3 regions of the Mesorhizobium sp. B2-3-15 genome follow, and region 2 is predicted to be linked to each of the others. Evidence: riboswitches for the same ligand, from Rfam matches in the RefSeq annotation. Region 2 holds a riboswitch; each other region holds the start of a gene.
The links. Region 2 has a riboswitch for cobalamin ahead of FJ954_RS07900 (DUF1636 family protein). Riboswitches for the same ligand answer to the same signal wherever they lie in the genome.
Positions count from the first base shown of each region.

Region 1 (7,629 bases), on a different contig from region 2:
GATATCGAAGCGGCCGGTCTTCCATTCCTGCTTGGCCTGCTCGATGCGCTCCTTGGACGAGGAAACGAAATTCCACCAGATGTAGCGCTTCGAACCGAGAGACGCGCCGCCGAACAGCATGAAATGCGCACCCATCGATGACGATATGATGATCTCGTCGCCGGGCCGGAACACCAGCAGCCGTTCCGCTGGAAAGGCATCACCCGAAATCGAAACCTCGCCCTCCAGCGTGTAGATGGCGCGCTCCTCGGCATCGCGCGGGATTTTGACGCTGGCGCCAGGCGCCAGCCGCAAATCTGCATAGAGTGTTTCGGAATCGGCCCGCACCGGAGACCGCAACCCCTGGAAATCGCCGATGACGACGCGGCCGCTGACGCCTTCGGCGTCGATTTCGGGAAGCCGCAGCGCCGCTGTGTTCTCGAACACCGGTGCCACCTCTTCCTTGCCGTCCGGCAGAGCCAACCAGGTCTGCAGGCCGGAGATCGACATCGGCGCGCCGCGCAATTCCTGCGGCGTGCGTTCGGAGTGGACGATGCCGCGACCGGCCGTCATCAGGTTCACGTCGCCGGGTTGAATGACCATTTCGGTGCCGAGCGAATCGCGGTGCCTGATCTTGCCGTCGAACAGATAGGTCACGGTCGACAGGCCGATATGCGGGTGGGGACGGACATCGAGCGCCTGGCCGGCACGCATGATCGCGGGGCCCATTCGATCGAAGAAGATGAACGGCCCGACCAGGCGCCGCTTGGCTGTCGGCAAGGCGCGACGCACCTCGAAACCGCCAATGTCCTTGGCGTTGGGGATAACCATCAACTCGATCTGGTCGCTGGCGAAGGCATCGCCGGCCTCAGGGTCCTTGCCGGGGAAGAAGCTCATGAACTCTCCTCGTCAGCGGTCAATGGTCGCTTGGGCATATCAGGCGAACCGGATCGCCGCTTTTGCTTTTAATTTGGCCGCCACCTCTTCGCGATTGCGCGGATGCTGGTGGGTTTCGAGGGAATCGAGCAATTCGCGTGCGGATGCCGCGATGGCTTCGACGGCATGATCGAACGCATGCTGGTTCTTGGCAGAAGGCCGCGTTGTGCCGCTCAGCTTGCGGACAAACTGCAGTGCCGCGTCGCGGACTTCGTCGTTGGTTGCCGGCGGATCAAAATTGAACAGGGTCTTGATGTTTCTGCACATCGCTTCCGTATCTCCTCTTGTCCGTTTCAATCGGGACGAACTGTATCCTCAATGATGATCGTGTCCAAAAACCGGTAGGCTGCTCCGGACCTCAGTCCGCGTCGAGCGGCTCGGTTCCAACCGGCTTGCCGTCGCGCGACAGCCTGATCTTCTCGACCTTGTCCTCGGCGGCCTTCAGCAGCCGGTCGCAATGGACCTTCAGCGCCTCGCCCCGCTCGTAAATCCGGATCGACTGGTCGAGCGGCACGTCGCCACGCTCCAGATCATCGACGATCTTCTCCAGTGCGTCGAGTGCCTGTTCAAAGCTCATCGCCTTGACGTCTTCGTTGATCTCACCGGTCATCATTCATCCTTTCATCAGTCGCCCGACATGGGCGGCGACCGAAAATGCCAATCCCTGCAGATCGTAGCCGCCCTCGAGCAGGCTGACGAGCCGGTTGCCGCCGTGGATTGCGGCGCGCTGCATCAGCTGGCCGGTCGCCCAGTCGAAATCGTCCTCGGTCAGATTGATTTCCGCCAGCGGGTCGCGATGGTGCGCGTCGAAGCCGGCCGAAACGATAATCAGATCCGGCGCGAAATTGTCGAGTGCCGGCAGCACGCGCGACAGGAACGCATCGCGAAACACCTCGCTGCCCGTCCGAGGCGCCAGCGGCGCATTGACGATGTTGCCGGCGCCGGTCTCACTCTTCGCGCCCGTGCCGGGATAAAGCGGCATCTGGTGCGTCGAGCAATAGAGCACCGAGGGATCGTCCCAGAAAATATCCTGCGTGCCGTTGCCGTGGTGCACGTCCCAGTCGACGACCGCGACACGCTCGGCGCCGTGCTTCTTCTGCGCATGGCGCGCTGCGATTGCCGCCGTGTTGAAGAAGCAGAAGCCCATGGCCGTGGTCTTTTCGGCATGGTGGCCGGGCGGACGGGCGGCGACGAAAACGTTGTCGGCGCGGCCCGCAAAGACGTCGTCGACGGCAGCATTGGCGGCACCGATCGCCGTAATCACCGCTTGCCAGCTTTTCGGGCTGGCGGTGGTGTCGGCGTCGATGCGGGCAATGCCTTCGTCGGGGATGGCGGCGCGGACACGCGCGACGAAATCGGCGGGATGCGCGTAGAGGATGGTCGCCTCGTCGCCGTGCGGTGCCTCGACGCGGTCAAGCGTGGCAAAAGCTTCGTCGTCGAGCACGCGCTCGATGGCGCGCAGGCGGTCGGGCCGCTCGGGGTGACCGGGCGGCGTGATGTGTTCGAGAAAGATCGGGTGCGTGTAGAGACGGGTGGCCATGCCCCCTATCTAGTGCCCCGGCGTCGTGATGGCCATGCGTTGCGGCTTGATCGCTGGGGAAAATCGAACCTGCGTCCATTCATGTCGCTGCGGGCATTGGCGGCGCCGGCCCTTCGGCGTAAGGTCGCAACCACTGCCTGGTGCCCGCCGGGCTGTTTGTTTTAGCCGCATTTTGCGACGCCAAGTGATTCCACTTGGCTGCAAATGCCCTGGCGGGAGAATCGGGAACACGGTTGAACTCCGTGGCGTGCCCAACGCTGTGAGGGGGACCGCGCCGGTAAATGCCACTGTCGATGACGGGAAGGCACCGGACGCGGGTTGATCCCGAGCCAGAAGACCGGCCTGGCAGGCATCGTCATCCGCATGGTCAGGCGGATGACATCGATTGCAATCGCAAGGGGACAAGCGATGCCGGAAGCTATGACCACTCCAATGGGCGATGGATTTGACCAGATTGCGCGCGACGCTGTTTACCGCGCCATCTTCACGCGGCGCGACGTCCGCAGCCATTTTACATCGGAGGCCATCGACGACGAGGTGCTGGCGCGGCTGCTGCTTGCCGCCCACCACGCGCCGTCGGTCGGCTTCATGCAACCTTGGAATTTCATCGTCATTCGCGATGCCGCGCGGCGGGCGGAAGTGCGCGACCTGTTCCTGGCCGCGCGAGAACGGGAACTGCCTGAAATCGAGGCAGAACGGCAGGCGCTCTACCGCAAGCTCAAGCTCGAAGGCATTTGCGAAAGCGCTCTCAACATCTGCATCACCTGCGACCGCGAACGCTCGAAAGGCTCGCCGCTGGGGCGCTGGCACAATCCGGAGATGGATCTCTACAGCACGGTCTGCGCGGTGCAGAATTTCTGGCTGGCGGCACGCGCCGAAGGCGTTGGCGTCGGCTGGGTCAGCATCATCGAGGCGCAAGCGCTGAAAAGCTTGCTGGCCATTCCCGACCAGGTGACACCGATCGCCTATCTCTGCGTCGGCCGTGTTTCCGAGTTCGCACCGAAGCCGGATCTCGAAACACACGGCTGGGGCCGGCGGCTGCCGTTGCCCGAGCTTATCATGAGCGAGACTTTTCGCGGGCAAGGCGAAGCGCCGCTCAAATCAGCAGTGGCGCGCCTCGGCACCGTCGCCGGTGCGCCGGCGAGGCCGGTTGATCAGCTCGTCGCGCCGGCAGTGCCCCAGCGCGAACCGCCGAAAGTGGAGAGCGCCTTGTCCTTGAGTTCCCTGAACTTCGACGAGGCTTCGGCCAGCCTGGCGTCCCAGGCGGCATCGGGCACCTGACCCTCGATGGTCTTGAAATAGACCTGCATCAGGCAGGCAATGGCGAACGGCTCAATGAAGGCCGCCTTGAAAGCCCAGGCAAAGACGATTGCCAGCACGAAAGCCCAGCCGGCGAGCTGCCCGGGCATGACGTAAAGAATAGCGGCTGCCGGAGCCAGCATCAGCAGGAAAATCACGAACGACACGCCCCACATGATGACCCCTAGCCAGACGGCATTCTTGACCATGGTCTTGCCGTTCTGGGCGTAGAGCACAACGCCTTGGCGCGCGGTTTCGAACGGCGAGGACGAACTGATGCGGATGTTGTAGCCGAGAATGATCTCGTCGACATAGGTCAGCGACAGGCGAATCACCGTGTTGAGGAACGAAACCAGGCCGCTCAGGCCAGGAATGGGCAGGAAGGCCGCGATGCCGCCGAGCAGGCCGGTGATGGCGCGTATGGCGCCCTTGACCAATTGGTCGACGACGAAAAGGATGTTGGCCTCGGCAAAACGCTCGGTCACGACCTCTTTCGCGTAGGCGATCTGGTTCTGGCCGTGGGGAATATCATTGCCGTCGATCAGATGCACCATGACGGCGATATGGCCCGCCTTGACGACGTAGAGAATGTATTCGCGGATCCAGTAGACGGCGATCGAGACGATGCCGAAACCGACCACGCCGCCCCACATCGCAAAAGACAATGGTCCGTCGGGATCGGTGGAAATATGGCCGACGCCATAGCCGACGGAGGCGCCGGTGCCGGTGGCCACGATGTAGGCCAGGGTGATCCCAAAATAGATGATCATGCGAAAGACAATGAAAGGCCAGGTCCGCATCATGATGGACACCGACCTGCCGATATCGAAATCCCACATGCCCGAATCTCCCCTCAGAGATGGCTGCGGAGGATGCGCTCAAACCGGCTATTGTCAATTGCAGGCAGTGGCGGGACTGCCATGGTGGTTCATCTTGAAAGCGCTTCCGGCTTTTTCAGCAGGCCTTCGAGCAATTGCTTGAACGCGGCCACCACCATCTTCGATGTCGCTTCGGGATCTTGCGAATTGGCGATGCGCTGCGCGGCCTGGCTGCTCGCCCCATTGATCAGCCGCGCTGCCGACTCCGGGTCGACGCCGGGGACGACCACCCCTTCCCGCTGCAGCGCTGTCAGATGATCGGTCATTGAACCGACGCAGGCATTGGCATTCGACCACAGTGCCGGATCGCCCAGCACAGCCGGACCATCCCGGAACATGATGCGCTGGATTTCCGGCTCCAGCGCCATTTCGATATAGGTGGTGCATTCGTCGACGAAATGCTGCCAGCGGGTCGGCGCCCGCGACGCGACCTCATTCACCCGGGCCGCCATTTCCGCGTCGATTTCGGCGATAACCGCCTCAAGCAGTCCCTTCTTGTCGCCGAAGTGATGATAAAGGGCGCCGCGCGTCAGCCCGGCCGACGCGGTGAAATCATCCATCGACGCTTCGGCATAGCCGATGGTGCCGAAAGCCTGGCGCGCCGCGGCGATCAGCTTGGCGCGTGTCTCGGCGATCATCTCCTTGCGCGGTCGATGCATGCTTCTGGCCTTACTTACATACGCTCCGTATGCCAATTGACATACGCGACGTATGCTCTATTTAACACTTATACGTCTCGTATGTAATTGTCGAATCGCCCCTTGTCGAGGAACAGGATCATGCAAAACCCCTATTCGGAAATCTTTCGCGCTCCCGGAGCCAGGGGCTTTGCCGCCGCCGGCTTCATGGCGCGCCTGCCGATCGCCATGGCGCCGATCGGCATCGTGGCGATGCTGTCGCAGACGCGTGGCGAATACTGGCTGGCGGGTGCGGTTTCGGCGACATTCGCCTTGGCCAATGCCTTCCTGGCGCCGCAGATATCGAGGTTGGTCGACCGCCTCGGCCAGACGCGGGTTGTCGTACCCACCACCATCATCTCCGTGCTCGCATTCGCGGCCCTGATCGCATCGGCCAATCAAGGCTGGCCGGTATGGACGCTGTTCGCGTCGGCACTGCTGGCCGCGGCGATGCCAAGCATGCCGGCCATGGTGCGGGCGCGCTGGACCGAGATTTTCCGGGGCCGGTCCGAGATGAACACCGCCTTCGCCTTCGAGTCGGCGGCGGACGAACTGGTCTATATCGCCGGCGCATCGCTGTCTGTGGGCCTCAGCGCCGCGCTGTTCCCGGAAGCGGGCGTGCTCGTCAGCACGCTGTTCCTCGCCTTGGGCTCGACAGCCTTCATTCTGCAGCGTTCGACCGAGCCGCAAGTGCGGCCGGTGGACCATGGCTCCAGCGGCTCGGCAATCCGCCTGGGGCCGGTCCAAATCATCACCTTCGCCATGATCTTCATCGGCGCGACCTTCGCGACGACGGAGGTGAGCACGGTGGCGATTACCAAGGAACTCGGCCAGCCGGGCACTGCCAGTCTCGTCATCGGCGTCTATGCGCTGGGCTCCTTCGTGCTCGGCATCATCATCGGCGCGCTCAACCTGAAAGCACCGCTGCAGCGCCAGCTCGCCATCGCGGTTGCCTTGGTCGCGCTCGGCACACTGCTGCCGCTTACCGCCAGCACCGTGCCAGCGCTCGCGCTGACTGTCTTCATCAGTGGCGTGGCGATCTCGCCGACCTTCATCACCGCCTTCGGCCTGATCGAGCGGCATGTCCCGGAAGCGATGCTGACCGAAGGCATCACCTGGGTGACGACAGGCATCGGCATCGGCATGGCGCTTGGTTCGTTTGCCGCCGGCGCGGTGGTGGATGTGTTCGGCGCCCAGAACGGGTTCTGGGTTTCGGTGACGTCAGGCGCTATCGCGCTGATCACGGTGCTGCTCGGCCAGCGCAGCCTCGCCACCCACGAATGCGAGTTGGAACGATGCGAGGCGGCAATCCCGGCCGAGTGACAGGCAGGGTTTGGCGAGCTCAGATGATCTCGGTCTTAGCGATGTGGATGCCAAAGCCTTCGAGGCCGACATAGTGGCGCTCGCGCGAGGCAATCAGGTTGATCGAGGAAATGCCGAGGTCCTTCAGGATCTGGGCGCCAAGGCCGATCTCGCGCCATTCGCTCTCGCGCCGGCGCGCCTCTTCATGGTCCTCGCGGTCGCCTGGCGCCGGCCGGTTGCGCTCCTGGTGGGCAACGCCGACCGAGCCTTCCCTGAGATAGACGATGACGCCGCGCTTGCGTTCGCCCATCGCCTTCATGATGCCGTCGAGCCGGTGGCTGGTTCCGAACACGTCGGTCACCACATCCTCCGAATGCAGCCGCACCGGCACCTCCTCGCCATCGCGGATGTCGCCGAAGACGATGGCGACGTGATGCATCGTGTCCCAGGGCAGCGTGTAGGTGAAGACCTGCGCCTTGCCACCCAGCGTCTCGATGTCGGAGCAGGCGACGCGCTCGACCAGGGTCTCCTTGCGCTGCCGGTAAGCGATGAGGTCGGCGACCGATACCTGCTTGAGGCCATGCTCCTCGGCGAAAGCCGCGACCTGCGGGCCGCGCTTGACGGTGCCATCGTCGTTGACCAGTTCCGAGATCACGCCGATCGGCGGCAGGCCGGCGAGCTTGCACAAATCGACCGCCGCCTCGGTATGACCCGAGCGCATCAAGACGCCGCCCTCGCGCGCGATGAGCGGGAAGATGTGGCCAGGGCGAACGAAATCGGAGGCACCGACATTGCCGTTGGCGAGGTTACGCACGGTCAGCGTGCGGTCGTCGGCCGAAATGCCTGTCGTCGTGCCATGCTTGAAGTCGACGCTGACGGTGAAGGCGGTGGTGTGGGCCGAATCATTGTCGGCCACCATCGGCGCGAGGTTCAGCCGCTTAGCCTCCTCGCGCGGCATCGGCGTGCAGACGATGCCCGACGTGTTGCGCACGATGAAGGCCATCTTCTCCGGCGTGCA
Region 1 covers NZ_VFVO01000005.1:47,430-55,058, forward strand. Annotated here, with positions in the region: gene FJ954_RS11865 (pirin family protein) at 1-876, opposite strand, end outside; gene FJ954_RS11870 (DUF2277 domain-containing protein) at 916-1,182, opposite strand; gene FJ954_RS11875 (exodeoxyribonuclease VII small subunit) at 1,274-1,525, opposite strand; gene FJ954_RS11880 (histone deacetylase family protein) at 1,529-2,455, opposite strand; cobalamin riboswitch at 2,634-2,816, shown strand; partial or broken gene bluB (5,6-dimethylbenzimidazole synthase) at 2,888-3,493, shown strand; gene FJ954_RS11890 (hypothetical protein) at 3,610-4,593, opposite strand; gene FJ954_RS11895 (TetR/AcrR family transcriptional regulator) at 4,683-5,291, opposite strand; gene FJ954_RS11900 (MFS transporter) at 5,412-6,632, shown strand; gene ribB (3,4-dihydroxy-2-butanone-4-phosphate synthase) at 6,652-7,629, opposite strand, start outside.
Region 1: another riboswitch for cobalamin. It lies ahead of bluB (5,6-dimethylbenzimidazole synthase); the one in region 2 lies ahead of FJ954_RS07900 (DUF1636 family protein).

Region 2 (7,629 bases):
CGTCTCGATCGCCGCCTTGGTGACCCAGCCTTCCTGCTCCTGCGCTATCATCAGCAGGGGAATGATCGCCGACTGCTCGCGGCCCTTGGGATACTTCTTGATCCATTGCTTCGCCGCTGCCGCATTCGCCCGGTTGAAGGCGAAGGAGGCTGGCTGGACGCTGGCTTCTGCGAGACGGCGGACTGACATTTAGCGATCGACCTCACCAAACACGATGTCGAGGGAGCCGAGGACGGCGGTGACGTCGGCCAGCATGTGGCCGCGGCAGAGGAAGTCCATGGCTTGCAGATGCGCGAAACCGGGTGCGCGCAGCTTGCAGCGGTAGGGCTTGTTGGTGCCGTCGGAGACCAGGTAGACGCCGAACTCGCCCTTTGGCGCCTCGACCGCCGCATAGACTTCGCCGGCCGGGACGCGGTAGCCCTCGGTATAGAGCTTGAAGTGATGGATGAGCGCTTCCATCGAACGCTTCATCGCCTGGCGCTTGGGCGGCACCACCTTGCCGTCGAGGTTCGACACCGGGCCGGTGCTTTCCTTGCCGAGCAAGAGATCGATGCACTGGCGCATGATCCGTGCCGACTGGCGCATTTCTTCCATGCGCACGAGGTAGCGGTCGAAACAGTCACCATTCTTGCCGACAGGAATGTCGAAATCCATTTCCGAATAGCATTCATAGGGCTGCGACTTGCGCAGGTCCCACGGCGAGCCCGAACCACGGACCATGACGCCCGAAAAGCCCCAGGCCCAGGCATCGGCCAGCGAGACGATGCCGATGTCGACATTGCGCTGCTTGAAAATGCGGTTGCCGGTGAGCAGCCTGTCGAGATCGTCGAGCGATTTCAGGAAAGGGTCGATCCACTTGCCGATGTCCTCGACCAGCTGGCGCGGCAGGTCCTGGTGGACGCCGCCCGGACGGAAATAGGCCGCATGCATGCGCGAGCCCGAGGCGCGCTCATAGAACACCATCAGCTTTTCGCGCTCGACGAAGCCCCACAGCGGCGGCGTCAGCGCGCCGACGTCCATGGCTTGCGTCGTCACATTGAGGATGTGCGACATGATACGGCCGATTTCGCAATAGAGCACGCGGATCAGCTGGCCGCGCCTCGGCACCTCGATGCCGAGCAGGCGCTCGGCGGCCAGCGCGAAGGCGTGCTCCTGGTTCATCGGCGCGCAATAATCGAGCCGGTCGAGATAAGGCAGCGCCTGCAGATAGGTTTTTGCCTCGATCAGCTTCTCCGTACCGCGATGCAAGAGCCCGATATGCGGATCGACGCGGTCGACGACTTCGCCGTCCAACTCCAGCACGAGGCGCAAAACGCCGTGCGCGGCAGGGTGTTGAGGTCCGAAGTTGATGTTAAAGTTGCGGACGGAGGTTTCAGCCATTACTGCTTTGCCTTCTCATCCCCTGGCAGCACGTAATCCGTGCCTTCCCATGGGGACAGAAAATCGAAATTGCGGAATTCCTGCTTCAGTTCCACCGGCTCGTAGATGACGCGCTTGGCTTCGTCGTCGTAACGCACTTCGACGAAACCGGTGAGCGGGAAATCCTTGCGCAGCGGATGGCCTTCGAAACCGTAGTCGGTCAGCAGGCGGCGCAGGTCCGGGTGGCCCGAAAACAGCACGCCATAGAGATCGTAGGTTTCGCGCTCGAACCAGTCGGCGCCAGGATAGACGCCGGTGATCGAAGGCACCATCGTCTCCTCGTCGGTCTGCACCTTGATGCGAATGCGCACATTCTGCTTCGGCGAAAGCAGGTGATAGACGACGTCGAAGCGCTTGGCCCGCGACGGGTAGTCGGCACCGCAGACATCGATGATCGAGATGAACTGGCAGCGCGCATCGTCGCGCAGGAAGGTCATCACCTCGATCAGGTTTTGAGGCTCGACGTGAACGGTGAGCTCGCCATAGGCGAATACCGCATCGCCGAAGCGGCCAGGCAGCTTCTCGCCGAGATAGGTCGACAGTTCGCTTAAGGAGGCGGCCATGGATTTACCGTTCGATCGTGCCGGTGCGGCGGATCTTCTTCTGCAGCAGAAGAATGCCATAGAGCAGGGCTTCGGCGCTCGGCGGGCAGCCGGGCACATAGATGTCGACCGGCACGACGCGGTCGCAGCCGCGTACCACCGAATAGGAATAGTGATAGTAGCCGCCGCCATTGGCGCACGAGCCCATCGAGATGACGTAGCGCGGCTCCGGCATCTGGTCGTAGACCTTGCGCAGCGCCGGCGCCATCTTGTTGGTCAGCGTGCCGGCGACGATCATGATGTCGGACTGGCGCGGAGACGCGCGCGGCGCGACACCGAACCGCTCCGAATCGTAGCGCGGCATCGAGGTGTGGATCATCTCGACCGCGCAGCAAGCCAGACCGAAGGTCATGAACATCAGCGAGCCGCTGCGCGCCCAGGTGATCAGCGCCTCGGTCGAGGTGACCAGAAAACCCTTGTCGGCAAGCTCATTGTTGATTTCGAGGAAGAAGGGATCGTCCTCCCCTACCGGCCTGCCGGTGTTGGGGTCGATAATACCTTTGGGCTTCGGCGCGACGAGGGTGCCTGAACTGTCGTTCAATCCCATTCCAGCGCTCCTTTTTTCCATTCATAGGCAAAGCCGATGGTCAGCACTGCCAAAAACACCATCATTGACCAGAAACCGAGCATGCCGATCTTCGAGAAGGACACTGCCCAGGGGAAGAGGAAGGCAACTTCCAGGTCGAATATAATGAACAGGATCGACACCAGGTAGAAGCGGATGTCGAATTTCATGCGGGCATCGTCGAACGAGTTGAAACCGCACTCGTAGGCGGAAAGCTTTTCGGGATCGGGGTTGCGATACGCCACCAGGAACGGAGCCGCCAGCAGCGCCAGGCCGACGACCAGTGCCACGCCGATAAACAGGACGATGGGCAGGTACGAACTGAGAAGTGCGTTCATGCAGCGGCTTTCCGTTGGCGCCAATCCACTTTGACTACAGCACCGAACCTTAATGCGGAAGCGTGACAGATTAACCGCTGAACCGTTTTAAGGGGCCTATGCTGCAACGCGGCGAGGGTTAGCGCAGCACTTCCAGCGAAGCAAGTCAAACCTTGTTCAAAACACCGAGCTGGACGGCATTCCGGGAGAAACTGGTCCCATCCGCTCCTGTTTGATTTCCTTCGCTTTTTACTCCACTTTTATCTCCTGACAGGGTTGCCGCCAAAACCCTGCTAGCATGGACGGGAATCACGCCGGGCAATGACGCCAGACAGGTCCATCAGGGACGCATACGCATGAAGGAAAAGATCTCGCTTGCCGCCGCCCGGCGCATTGCCCTCGCCGCCCAGGGATTTCTCGATCCCCGCCCCGCCGGCACGCCGGACCGCCGCCATTTCGCCCGCGTTCTGTCCCGCACCGGCCTGTTGCAGATCGATTCCGTCAGTGCGGTGGTGCGCGCTCATTACATGCCGCTCTATTCGCGTCTCGGCCCCTATCCCCTCGCTTTGCTCGACAACGCCGCCGTAACGCGCAAGCGCACCGTCTTCGAATATTGGGCGCATGAAGCCTCGTTCCTGCCGGTCGGGACCTACCCACTGATGCGCTGGCGCATGCAGCGCGCCGAGCAAGGCGATGAAATGTATCTGGGGCTGGCCAAATGGGGCCGCGAGCACGCCGCCTATATAGAAGAGATCTACCGCGAGGTCGTCGCGCGCGGGCCGATCGCCGCTTCGGCGCTCGAAGGCCAGAAAGGCTCCGGTGGCTGGTGGGGTTGGAGCCATGCCAAGCACGCCTTCGAATGGCTGTTCTGGGCCGGGCGCATCACCACCGCGCACCGGCGCGGCTTCGAGCGCTTTTACGACCTGCCGGAGCGCGTGCTGCCGCAGGCGATCCTCGATCTGCCGGTACCGACACCTGAGGACGCGCACCGCGAATTGCTGCGCATTTCCGCCCGTGCCCATGGCGTGGCGACATCAGGCGACCTGCGCGATTATTTTCGGCTCTCGCCGGCCGACATGAAAGGCCGGCTGGAGGAACTGGTCGAACTCGGCGACTTGCTGCCGGTCCGTGTCGAGGGCTGGGACAAGCCGGCTTACCTTCACAAGGACGCCCGTATCCCGCGCAAGATCGAGGCCCGCGCTCTGCTGGCGCCGTTCGATCCGGTCGTCTTCGAGCATTCGCGCTCGGAGCGGCTGTTCGACTTCCATTACCGCATCGAAATCTACACGCCGGCCGACAAGCGCCAATACGGCTACTATGTCCTGCCTTTCCTGCTCGGCGACAGGATCGTGGCGCGCGTCGACCTCAAGGCTGACCGGCCGGCCAGTGTCCTGCGTGTCCATGCGGCCTATGCGCAGGCCAACGCACCGGCGGAGACTGCGGCTCAACTCTTCGAGGAATTGAAGCAGATGCAGGGCTGGCTTGGCCTCGAGCGCATGGAAATAACGCCTGCCGGCGATCTCGGCCCGGCGCTGTCCGACATCGCGGTGTCGTAAGCTCGCGTTGACACCGCTGCCCGCAAGAGCCTAAATCCCATCCAGACGGTCTCCTCTCGGCAAAGGGAGGAGCCAAGAGGGAATGCGGTGCGGGATTGAAGATCCCAAATCCGCGGCTGTCCCCGCAACTGTGAGCGAAGAGCCAAGGCCGAAAGCCACTGGGATTGTCCCGGGAAGGCGGCTACCCAAGGCGATGACCCGCGAGCCAGGAGACCTGCCGTCTGGAATGCAAGAATCCGATCGCCTGGCGGGTTTTCCGGGCAAGGAGCCTGATGTGGATCGCGACAGCAGTTTTTCGGCTGAAACAACCGACATTTCGTCCGGCGGGGATCATCCCCTGGCCGGCATCACGGTCATCGTCTGCGCTTCCTGTCGCGACGAGACCGGCTCCGATGCCCATCCCCGGGCCGGCGAACTTTTGGCCGAAGATACGCGCCAAGCCGCCTCGGGCGAGAACATTCGCATCCGCACGGTCGAATGCCTCGGCAATTGCAAGCGCCGGCTGAGCGCCGCGGTCCTGCGCGACGGCTGCTGGAGCTATGTGTTCGGCGATCTAACCACGACCAGCGGCGCCGATCTCGTCACCGGCGCGAAACTCTTCGCCACCTCGAGCGACGGCCTCATTCCCTGGCGGGGCAGGCCCGATAGCCTCAAGCGCGGCCTCGTTGCCCGCATCCCTCCCCTCGACATGCTGAAAGACTGATCATGACAACATCTCTGTCCCGCGTTCCCTGCACCGTCGTCACCGGCTTCCTCGGCGCCGGCAAGACGACACTGGTCCGCCATCTCCTGGAAAATGCCGGCGGCAAGCGGATTGCCATCATCGTCAACGAGTTCGGCGACATCGGCATCGACGGCGAGATCCTCAAGGGATGCGGCATCGACACCTGCCCAGAGGAAAACATCGTCGAACTGGCCAATGGCTGTATCTGCTGCACCGTGGCCGATGATTTCGTGCCGGCGCTCGACCAGATCCTGTCGCTGACGCCTAAGGTCGACCATATCCTGATCGAAACCTCGGGCCTCGCCCTGCCCAAGCCGCTGGTCCAGGCTTTCCAGTGGCCGACGGTGAAGAGCCGCGTAACGGTCGATGGCGTCATCGCCGTGGTCGACGGTCCCGCACTGGCGGAAGGCCGCGTCGCCAATGACATGGACGCCCTGCAGGCGCAGCGCGCGCAGGACGAGAGCCTCGACCATGACGACCCCGTCGAGGAAGTGTTCGAGGACCAGATTGCCTGCGCCGACCTGATCATCCTGTCGAAGAGCGACTTGATGGATGCCGCCGGTTCAGCCCGCGCCAACGCCATTATCAACGAACACTCCGCCCGCGCCGTAAAGATCGTGCCGACGTCTCATGGCAAGGTCGATCCCTCGGTGCTGCTCGGGCTCGGTCTCGCCGTCGAGGACGACATCGAGAACCGCAAGTCCCACCATGACGGCGCATTCGACCATGAGCATGACGACTTCGACACGTTCATCGTCGACATTCCCTCGATCGCCAATCCCGGCGAGCTGGCAAAGCGCGTCGCCGCGGCCGCCGAACAGGAAAACGTGCTGCGCGTGAAAGGCTTCGTCGAGGTCGGCGGCAAACCTATGCGGCTCCTGCTGCAAGCCGTCGGCCCGCGCGTCAATCATTACTATGACCGCGCCTGGACCGCTGGGGACGACCGTCGCTCGCGCCTCGTCGTCATTGGCCTCAAGGGGCTGAACCGCCCGGCGATCGAACGTATCCTCGCCGGCTGATTTTCAGGCCCGGGCCGCGATGCACATCCTCACCACGACCTCCGCCTCGCTCGACGATCTCGCCGAGCCTGTCGATCTCAGGCAGGTGCCGGCGGATATCGTGGCCCTGTCCTTCACCGACAGCGATCTCGCCGGACTGGCTGCGGCGTGGAAGGCCGATGCCGGTCGCCTGCCCTCGATGCGGCTGGCCGCACTGCGCGACCTGCGCCATCCCATGTCCGTCGACCTCTGGATAGACAGCGTCGCCCGCCACGCCAAAATCATCCTGGTGCGCATCCTCGGCGGCTACGACTGGTGGCGCTATGGCTGCGACCAACTGGCGGTGATTGCCCGCGAACGCGGCATCAAACTGGCGCTGCTTCCCGGTGAAAGCCATGACGAGGATCTCAGGCTGATCGAAGCCTCGACGCTGCCGCGCGCCGAACTGGACGGCCTGCTCGGCTATTTCCGCGAGGGCGGCCCGGCCAATATGGGCGCGCTGGTGCACAGGCTGGCAGGCTTGGCTGGACAGGATGCGCCCGTCGCCAACCCGGTCAGCGTGCCGAAGGCCGGTTACTATCAGGCTGGATTGGGGGTCGCGGAGGAGCCGACCGGTTCCAATAGCGGCACTCCCATTATCCCGATTCTCTTCTACCGATCGATGCTGCTCGCCGCCGATGTCGCCCCGATCGATGCGCTGGCCGAGGCTTTGCGCTCCAGGGGATTGGCACCGGTGCCGATCTTCGTTTCCAGTCTGAAGGATCCGGTGTCGCTGGCGTTCGTCGAAAATGCCATCGCATCGCTGAAACCCGCCGCGATCGTCACCGCGACCGCGTTCGCTTCCGGCGCCGAGCCCGGCGTCGAAACCCTGTTCGACCGCGCCAGCGTGCCCGTCTTCCAGGTCATCGTCGCCACCACGCGCCGCGACATCTGGGAAAAGAACCAGCGCGGCCTGGCGCCCGCCGACCTTGCCATGCATGTCGTGCTGCCCGAACTCGACGGCCGCATCCTCGCCGGCGCCATTTCCTTCAAGGCCGAGAGCGATATCGATCCGGCGCTTGGCCATCGTGCGTTGGCGAACCGGCCGGAACTGGATCGGGTGGAGCAAGTGGCGGGGCGAGTCGCGGCTTTCATCCGGCTGCGGGAGACAAGACGGGAGGAGCGCAAGCTCGCGATCCTCATTCCCGATTATCCCGGTGCACCTGGCCGCACCGGCTATGCGGTCGGGCTGGACGTGCCGTCCAGCGTGCTGGCCATGCTGCACGACTTGAGCGAACAGGGCTATGCCGTTGAGGGGATTCCGCAAACACCGCGTGAATTGCTGGATTTGCTGGAGCGGGGCAGTGATGGGCTGAGGCTGGCAGACTATAACTCCTTTTCGACGGAGTTACCGACGTCTGCAACTGCCGCTGTAGAGGCTGCTTGGGGCAGAGCGGAAAGCGAGACAG
Region 2 covers NZ_VFVO01000003.1:147,701-155,329, reverse strand. Annotated here, with positions in the region: partial or broken gene nuoE (NADH-quinone oxidoreductase subunit NuoE) at 1-189, opposite strand, end outside; gene FJ954_RS07925 (NADH-quinone oxidoreductase subunit D) at 190-1,380, opposite strand; gene FJ954_RS07920 (NADH-quinone oxidoreductase subunit C) at 1,380-1,982, opposite strand; gene FJ954_RS07915 (NADH-quinone oxidoreductase subunit B) at 1,987-2,568, opposite strand; gene FJ954_RS07910 (NADH-quinone oxidoreductase subunit A) at 2,559-2,924, opposite strand; gene FJ954_RS07905 (winged helix-turn-helix domain-containing protein) at 3,260-4,459, shown strand; cobalamin riboswitch at 4,489-4,696, shown strand; gene FJ954_RS07900 (DUF1636 family protein) at 4,734-5,162, shown strand; gene cobW (cobalamin biosynthesis protein CobW) at 5,165-6,202, shown strand; gene cobN (cobaltochelatase subunit CobN) at 6,222-7,629, shown strand, end outside.

Region 3 (7,629 bases), on a different contig from region 2:
GGGTTGGTGGAATTCCTTCGCCAGTTCCAGCCAGACAGAAGCCGGCCGACTACCGGCCGCCTCCACACAAATAGAAAAGGACGGCAAGTTCGTTCTCCAGGGCAACATCTTCGGCGACGGGGCCAAGCGCGCGATAAGCGCCTTCGGCGTCAGGGCGGCGGCACCGACGCAGTATCCTGCCGGCACATCAGCCGATCTCGGTGACGGCGTGACCCTGCAACTCAACGCCGACGGCAGCTTCGTCATGGCCTCGCCAAAGGCGTTCGAGGGCGACCGGGGCCAGCGCGTCTACTATGCTTCGTCGGCGCCGCCGAAATTCACCACCGACAATTATCAGACCGTGCTGTTTTCCGAAGGCATCGGCCGCTCCTTCATGAATTCGCTAACGGTCACCATCCCGGCGACCGTCATCCCGATCCTGATCGCGGCCTTTGCGGCTTACGCACTGGCCTGGATGCGCTTTCCAGGCCGCGCGCTACTGATCGCCGTCGTCATCGGCCTGCTGGTGGTGCCGCTGCAGATGTCGCTCATTCCACTTCTGAAGCTCTACAATGGCGTCGGCACGTTCTTCGGCGTGCCGTCCAAGACCTATCTCGGCATCTGGCTGGCGCATACCGGCTTCGGACTGCCCTTCGCCATCTACCTCTTGCGAAGCTATATTGCCGGCCTGCCGCGCGAGATCATGGAATCGGCGCGCATCGACGGCGCCAGCGATTTCGAGATCTTCGTCAAGATCGTGCTGCCGCTGTCCTTCCCGGTGCTTGCCTCCTTCGCCATCTTCCAATTCCTGTGGGTATGGAACGATCTCCTGGTGGCAATGGTTTTCCTCGGAACGGCGCCCGATCAGATCGTGCTGACGGCCAAGCTCAATGCTCTGCTTGGCTCGCGTGGCGGTAACTGGGAGATCCTGACGACATCGGCCTTCATCACCATCATCGTGCCGCTGATCGTCTTCTTCTCGCTGCAGCGTTATTTCGTCCGCGGGCTGCTGGCCGGCTCGGTGAAAGGAGGTTGAGACCATGCAATCGGCTTTGAAGGCGACTTCGAAACCAGACCCCGCCATCGACCGCGACTGGTGGCGGGGCGCGGTGATCTACCAGATCTATCCGCGCAGCTATCAGGATTCCAATGGCGACGGCATCGGCGACCTCAAGGGCATCATCGGCAGGCTGCCCTACATTGCCGCCCTTGGCGCGGACGCCATCTGGATCTCGCCTTTCTTCAAATCGCCAATGAAGGATTTCGGCTATGACGTCTCGGATTATTGTGACGTCGACCCGATGTTCGGTACGCTGGCGGATTTCGATGCGCTGACGGCGGAGGCGCACCGACTGGGCCTCAAGGTGATGATCGACGAGGTGCTGTCGCATACCGCCGACATCCACCCCTGGTTCAAGGAAAGCCGCTCAAGCCGCACCAATCCCAAGGCCGACTGGTATGTCTGGGCGGATGCAAGACCCGACGGCACGCCGCCCAACAACTGGCTGTCGATCTTTGGCGGCTCGGCCTGGCAATGGGACACCAGCCGCCAGCAATACTACCTGCACAATTTCCTGGCCGAGCAGCCGGACCTCAACTTCCATAATCGCCAGGTCCAGGATGCGCTGCTCGACGTCACCCGCTTCTGGCTGGAACGCGGCGTCGACGGCTTTCGCCTCGACACCATCAATTTTTACTTCCACAGCCAGGGGCTGGAAAACAACCCGCCGCTGCCGCCGGAACAGCGCAACGACCAGACCGCGCCGGCGGTCAATCCCTACAACTACCAGGATCATATCTACGACAAGAGCCGTCCGGAGAACCTCGCCTTTCTCGAGCGCTTCCGCGCGCTGCTCGACGAGTACACGGCGACCGCAGCGGTCGGCGAAGTCGGCGATTCGCAGCGCGGGCTGGACGTGGTCGCCGCCTATACCGCCGGCGGCAAGCGCGTACACATGTGCTATTCCTTCGACTTCCTGGCGCCGGAAAAGATCAGTGCCGCCAAGGTCCGCTCTGTGCTGGAAGCTTTTGGCCGGGTGGCCAGCGACGGCTGGTCGTGCTGGGCATTTTCCAACCATGACGTGATGCGGCCGGCCTCGCGCTGGGCCGCCGACGAGGCCGACCCATCGGCCTATCTCAAGGTCATCTCGGCATTGCTGATGTCGCTGCGCGGTTCGGTCTGCATCTACCAGGGCGAAGAACTCGGCCTCGGCGAGGCCGACCTGCGCTTCGAGGATCTGCAGGATCCCTACGGCATCCGTTTCTGGCCTGAATTCAAGGGCCGCGACGGCTGCCGCACGCCCATGGTGTGGGATGGCAATGCCAGGAATGGCGGCTTCTCCCAGGCAAAACCCTGGTTGCCGGTGCCGGCCGAGCATCTGCCGCAGGCGGTCAACGTGCAGCAAGGCGACGAAACCTCCCTGCTTGAGCATTACCGGCGCTTTCTTGCCTTCCGCCGCGCTCATCCGGCACTGGCCAAGGGGGACATCGCCTTCATCGAAAGCCAGGGCGACACCGTCGCCTTCACCCGCCGGGCAGGCAATGAGGAGATCGTCTGCGTCTTCAATCTGGGCGCAACGCCGGCGAAGGTTGACCTCGGCAACCGAACCCTGCAACCTTTGCCGGGACACGGGTTCTCCAGGCAGGCGAGCACCGGGTCGGTCGAGCTCGGCGGCTACGGCGCCTGGTTCGGACGCATAGGCTGAAACATCCGAGGAATCACTGGAGGAAACCAATGGCCGATGTCAATTTGAGACAAGTGAAGAAGTCCTATGGCAATCTTAACATTCTCCACGGCATCGACCTCGACATCAAATCGGGCGAGTTCATCGTCTTCGTCGGCCCGTCGGGCTGCGGCAAGTCGACTTTGCTGCGCTCGATCGCCGGGCTCGAGGAAATCACGTCGGGTGAACTCAAGATCGACGGCCACGTGGTCAACGACGTGCCACCCTCGAAGCGCGGCATCGCCATGGTGTTCCAGTCCTATGCCCTCTACCCGCACATGACCGTCTACGACAACATGGCCTTCTCGATGAAGATCGGTGGGGAAAGCAAGGCCGAGATCGACAAAAGGGTTCGGCAAGCCGCCGAGATCCTGCAGCTGACCAAATATCTCGACCGTCTGCCCAAGGCGATGTCGGGCGGCCAGCGGCAGCGCGTCGCCATCGGCCGCGCCATCGTGCGCAATCCGAAGGTGTTCCTGTTCGACGAACCGCTGTCGAACCTTGACGCCGCATTGCGCGTCGCGACGCGCATCGAGATCGCCAAGCTCAAGGAATCGATGCCCAACACGACCATGATCTACGTCACGCACGACCAGGTCGAGGCGATGACGCTGGCCGACCGCATCGTCGTGCTGAAGGACGGGCACATCGAGCAGGTCGGCACGCCCATGGAACTCTACAAGAACCCCGGCAACCTCTTCGTCGCCCAGTTCATCGGCTCGCCGGCCATGAACATCCTGCCGGCGACGGTCGACAAGACGGGCAGTCCGACCATCGTCAGCCATGTCGGCGGCCGCAAGGCGACGGTGCCGATCGCGACACCTGCTTCGGCAAAGGGAGCGGCGGTCAGCTTCGGCGTACGGCCGGAAGATCTCGCGATCGCCAGCGGTGCGGATTATCTGTTCGAGGGGACCGTCGATTATCTCGAACAGCTTGGCGAGGTCCAGCTGGTCTATGTCGATATCGGCCGGGCCGACCTGCCGCTGGTGACCAAGCTGCCGGGCAATGTCGAGGTCAAGCGCGGCTCGACGCTGCGGCTGACCGCCAATGCCGGCGATCTCCATATCTTCGATGCCGATGGTCGCTCCTTTGCCCTCCACGAAGCGGAAGCAAAGGCGGCCTGAAGACGGCCGTCCGGTAATGCAAAGAACAAAAGCGGCGGGCCTGGCCCGCCGCTCTTCTTGTCTGCACAGGCTGGTTAGTTGTTGCCGAAGAGATTGCGATCGGCACCCTGATGGGCCGGCTTCTGCACGTCGCCGGACGAGTTGAGCAGCTTGTAGACAGGCGAATCGCTGTTGCGGATCGCACCTGTATGCGACGTATCGACATTGACAGTCGACGAAGCAGTGGGCTGGTTGACGCCGTTGGAGCCATAATTGTCGCTGCCGGCGAAGGCGCTGCCGGAGACGGCCAGAACGGCGGCGGCGGCAATGAGGATCTTGTTCATTTTAGGTACTCCTGAATTTTGGAAGTCTCGCAGACCGGCGGACAAAAGCCTACCGGCCGTGGGATGGCCGTTAGTGGCCGAAGAGGTTGCGGTCGCTGCCCTGCTGGACAGGCGCCGAGGTGGCCGGAGCCGACTTGCCGATCGACGCGGTGTTCGAATTGTCGGTCGAAGCGGCAGCAGCCTGGTTGGCGCCGTTGGAGCCATAGTTGTCGCTGCCGGCGAAAGCGCTGCCGGAGAGAGCCAGAACGGCAGCGGCAGCAATGAGGATCTTGTTCATTTTAATACTCCTGAATTTGTAGGGTCCACCAGCGCGGCAGGGTCACCCGCCGCGTGCCGGGGATGGCTATTAATTGTTGCCGAAGAGGTTGTGGTCGGCGCCCGTCACAGGCGTCTGGGCAGCCGGCTCCGACTTCTTGGTCGAAGCGGTGTAGGAGCTGTCGACAGTAGCCGTGGGGGTCGCGGCGTTCGAACCATAATGGTCGCTGCTAGCGAAGGCGCTGCCGGAAATAGCCAGAAGGGCGGCGGCAGTGAGAATGATCTTTTTCATTTTTGTACTCCAGTATTTTTCCCGTCCGTCTAGCGGCGTGTCTTGGGATTAAATCGCGTCGTTCGGACAGCCCCGATGTGGGAGAGCCCCCTTGCCGTTTCCAATCACGAAGTTGTTCAGCGTGGACCATGACTCCACCACTTGAAATTGTACCAACGCCTTCTACATGTCTCATTTTTCCATTTGATATCAAATAGTTGTCTAAGATCACGACCCGATCACCAACTGTGTCGGAAGGCTGGGCGTTCACACCATCCTGCACGCACCGTCAACAGAAACGAACCGTTCGGTTCGATTTTAGACTCTGCTAATAGTCACTTTTCGAAACCATTAACCCTTTTCCGGCCCGGCTGAGGGTCGAAAACGGTGCCCGCGCGCCTGGCGAGAAAAGGCGATTCCCCCGCTGCAACTGCGCCGGGACGATCCCGCGTATGTGTCGCGCCGCATGGATGCGATGTCGCTTTCGTGCCGATGTCGCAAACCCTGTCGTGATTAGATCGAGCGATCTCAGGTGCCGCTGCGTGACGACGGAGCGGAGAATTGGGAAGCCGGTCAGATTCCGGCGCTGCCCCCGCAACGGTGGTGGAGTTCAAGTCGCAACGGGAGACCACTGGGCGAAAGCTTGGGAAGGTGTCGCGATGGTCCGCCAGGACAACTCCAGAGCCCGGAAACCAGCCCGAGATCGCTAGAACTCGACTGATCGCGGTGGGCGGTCAAGGGGCGGATGGTGTTGTCCGGCTTTCGCCGGCTTGCGCCCAGTCCTTCCTCCATCACCACCAGTTCAGTCCTTGAAAATGAGGACAGGACATGGACGCGCGCAACGACATGCTGAGGCTTTTAAACGGCCGCAGACAGGGCCTTTCGCTGGAACAGCCCTTCTATACCGACCCGGACTACTTCAAGCTTGACATGGAACTGATCTGGTATCGCGACTGGCTGTTCATCGGCCATGATTGCGAGTTGCCCAAGCCGGGCAGCTTCATCACCGTGCAGATCGGCGACTATCCGGTCGTGCTGGTGCGCGATCAGCAGGGCAAGATCAACGCTTTCCACAATTCCTGCCGCCATCGCGGCAGCCGCGTCTGCAACACCGAGAAGGGTATGGCCGCCAAACTGGTGTGTCCCTATCACCAGTGGACCTACGAACTCGACGGCCGGCTGCTGTTCGCCCGCCAGATGGCCGATGGGTTCGACAAGAGCCAGTTCGGGCTCAAGCCGGTCGCCTGCGAAAGCGTCGCCGGCTATGTCTTCATCTGCCTGGCCAAGGAGCCCGCCGACTTCGCGCCGATGCGGGCGATGATCGAGCCCTATCTCCAGCCGCACCGGCTGAGCGAGGCCAAGATCGCCTTCGAGAGCACGATCATCGAGAAGGGCAACTGGAAGCTGGTCTGGGAAAACAACCGCGAATGCTACCATTGCGCGGGCAACCATCCTGAGCTGTGCAAGACCTTCCCGGAAGCGCCGACCGTGACCGGCGTGCAAGGCGCCGACAGCGATCCGGAGATGCTGGCCCACTGGGCGAAGTGCGAAGCTGTTGGCCTGCCCAGCAAGTTTCGCATCGACCCGGCCGGACAATACCGCGCCACCCGCGCGCCGCTGCTGCGCGATGCCCAGAGCTACACGATGACCGGCAAGCGGGCGGTGAAGAAGAACCTGTCCGACAGCGTCTCGGCCGACCGGATCGGCACGCTGATGCACTATCACTACCCGACAACCTGGAACCATATCCTCGTGGATCATGCGGTGACGTTCCGCGTGCTGCCGGTCAGCGCCACGGAAACAGCGGTTACGACCAAATGGCTGGTCCACAAGGATGCCGTGGAAGGCGTCGACTACGATCTCGCCGAACTCACCCATGTCTGGACCGAGACCAACGACCAGGACCGCCGCATCGTCGAGGAAAATGCCTTCGGCATCCTGTCGCCGGCCTACGAGCCCGGTCCCTATTCGGAGCTGCACGAGGGCGGCGTCATCCAGTTCGTCGACTGGTACGCGCGCTTTATCGGCCCACGGCTTTCCGAAGACGGCCGGCCTGCTCTGCGCAGTGTCGCCTAGCGCATGTCGGCCAAAACTGTGCAGCGGCTTTGGGATCACGACACGCCCAAAATGAAAGGTATGCAGGGATGAACGCCATGACTGATCTTGGCCTCTATCGCCACCTCGACCAGATGGCGCCGTGGAACGACAGGCTGCAGGTGCTGGAAGTAACCGGCGTCAGCGACGAGGCGCCCGACGTCAAGACCTTCACCTTCCGCTCCGACAACCAGACCTGGTTCCGCTACAAGCCGGGCCAGTTCGTGACGCTGGAATTGCCGACACCGGACGGCCCGCTGATGCGCACCTACACGCTGTCATCATCGCCGTCACGGCCATTCTCGATCGCGGTGACGGTGAAGGCGCAGGCGGGCAGCGTCGGCACACGCTGGATGTTCGATCACCTGACGCCCGGCTCGCACGTCAAGGCCTATGGACCGGGCGGCGACTTTTCGCTGCACAGCCCCCCGGCGGCGAAATACCTGTTCATCTCGGCCGGTTCGGGCGTGACGCCGATGATGTCGATGCTGCGCTGGCTGAACGACTGCGCGCCATGGACCGATGTCGGCTTCGTCAATTGCGCGCGGCGCCCGGAAGAGATCATCTTTCGCAAGGAACTCGAACTGCTCGGCGGCCATATGCCGGGCCTGTCGCTCGGCTTCATGATCGAGGAGCGGTCGAGCCGCGAGGGCTGGTACGGCCATATGGGCCGCATCGACGCCATCCGGCTGCCGCTCCTGGCGCCCGATTTCCGCGAACGCGAAATCTTCTGCTGCGGCCCCGACCCTTTCATGCGCGCCGTGCGCGGCATGCTGGAGGCCGCCGGGTTCGACATGGCAAAATACCATCAGGAGAGCTTTGCCGCGCCGGCGATGGAGGAAATCCCAGCGCCGTTTGCC
Region 3 covers NZ_VFVO01000001.1:143,271-150,899, forward strand. Annotated here, with positions in the region: gene FJ954_RS00670 (carbohydrate ABC transporter permease) at 1-1,015, shown strand, start outside; gene FJ954_RS00675 (alpha-glucosidase) at 1,020-2,684, shown strand; gene ugpC (sn-glycerol-3-phosphate ABC transporter ATP-binding protein UgpC) at 2,714-3,826, shown strand; gene FJ954_RS00685 (DUF680 domain-containing protein) at 3,901-4,149, opposite strand; gene FJ954_RS00690 (DUF680 domain-containing protein) at 4,220-4,426, opposite strand; gene FJ954_RS00695 (DUF680 domain-containing protein) at 4,496-4,696, opposite strand; cobalamin riboswitch at 5,189-5,391, shown strand; gene FJ954_RS00700 (aromatic ring-hydroxylating dioxygenase subunit alpha) at 5,504-6,751, shown strand; gene FJ954_RS00705 (hybrid-cluster NAD(P)-dependent oxidoreductase) at 6,829-7,629, shown strand, end outside.
Region 3: another riboswitch for cobalamin. It lies ahead of FJ954_RS00700 (aromatic ring-hydroxylating dioxygenase subunit alpha); the one in region 2 lies ahead of FJ954_RS07900 (DUF1636 family protein).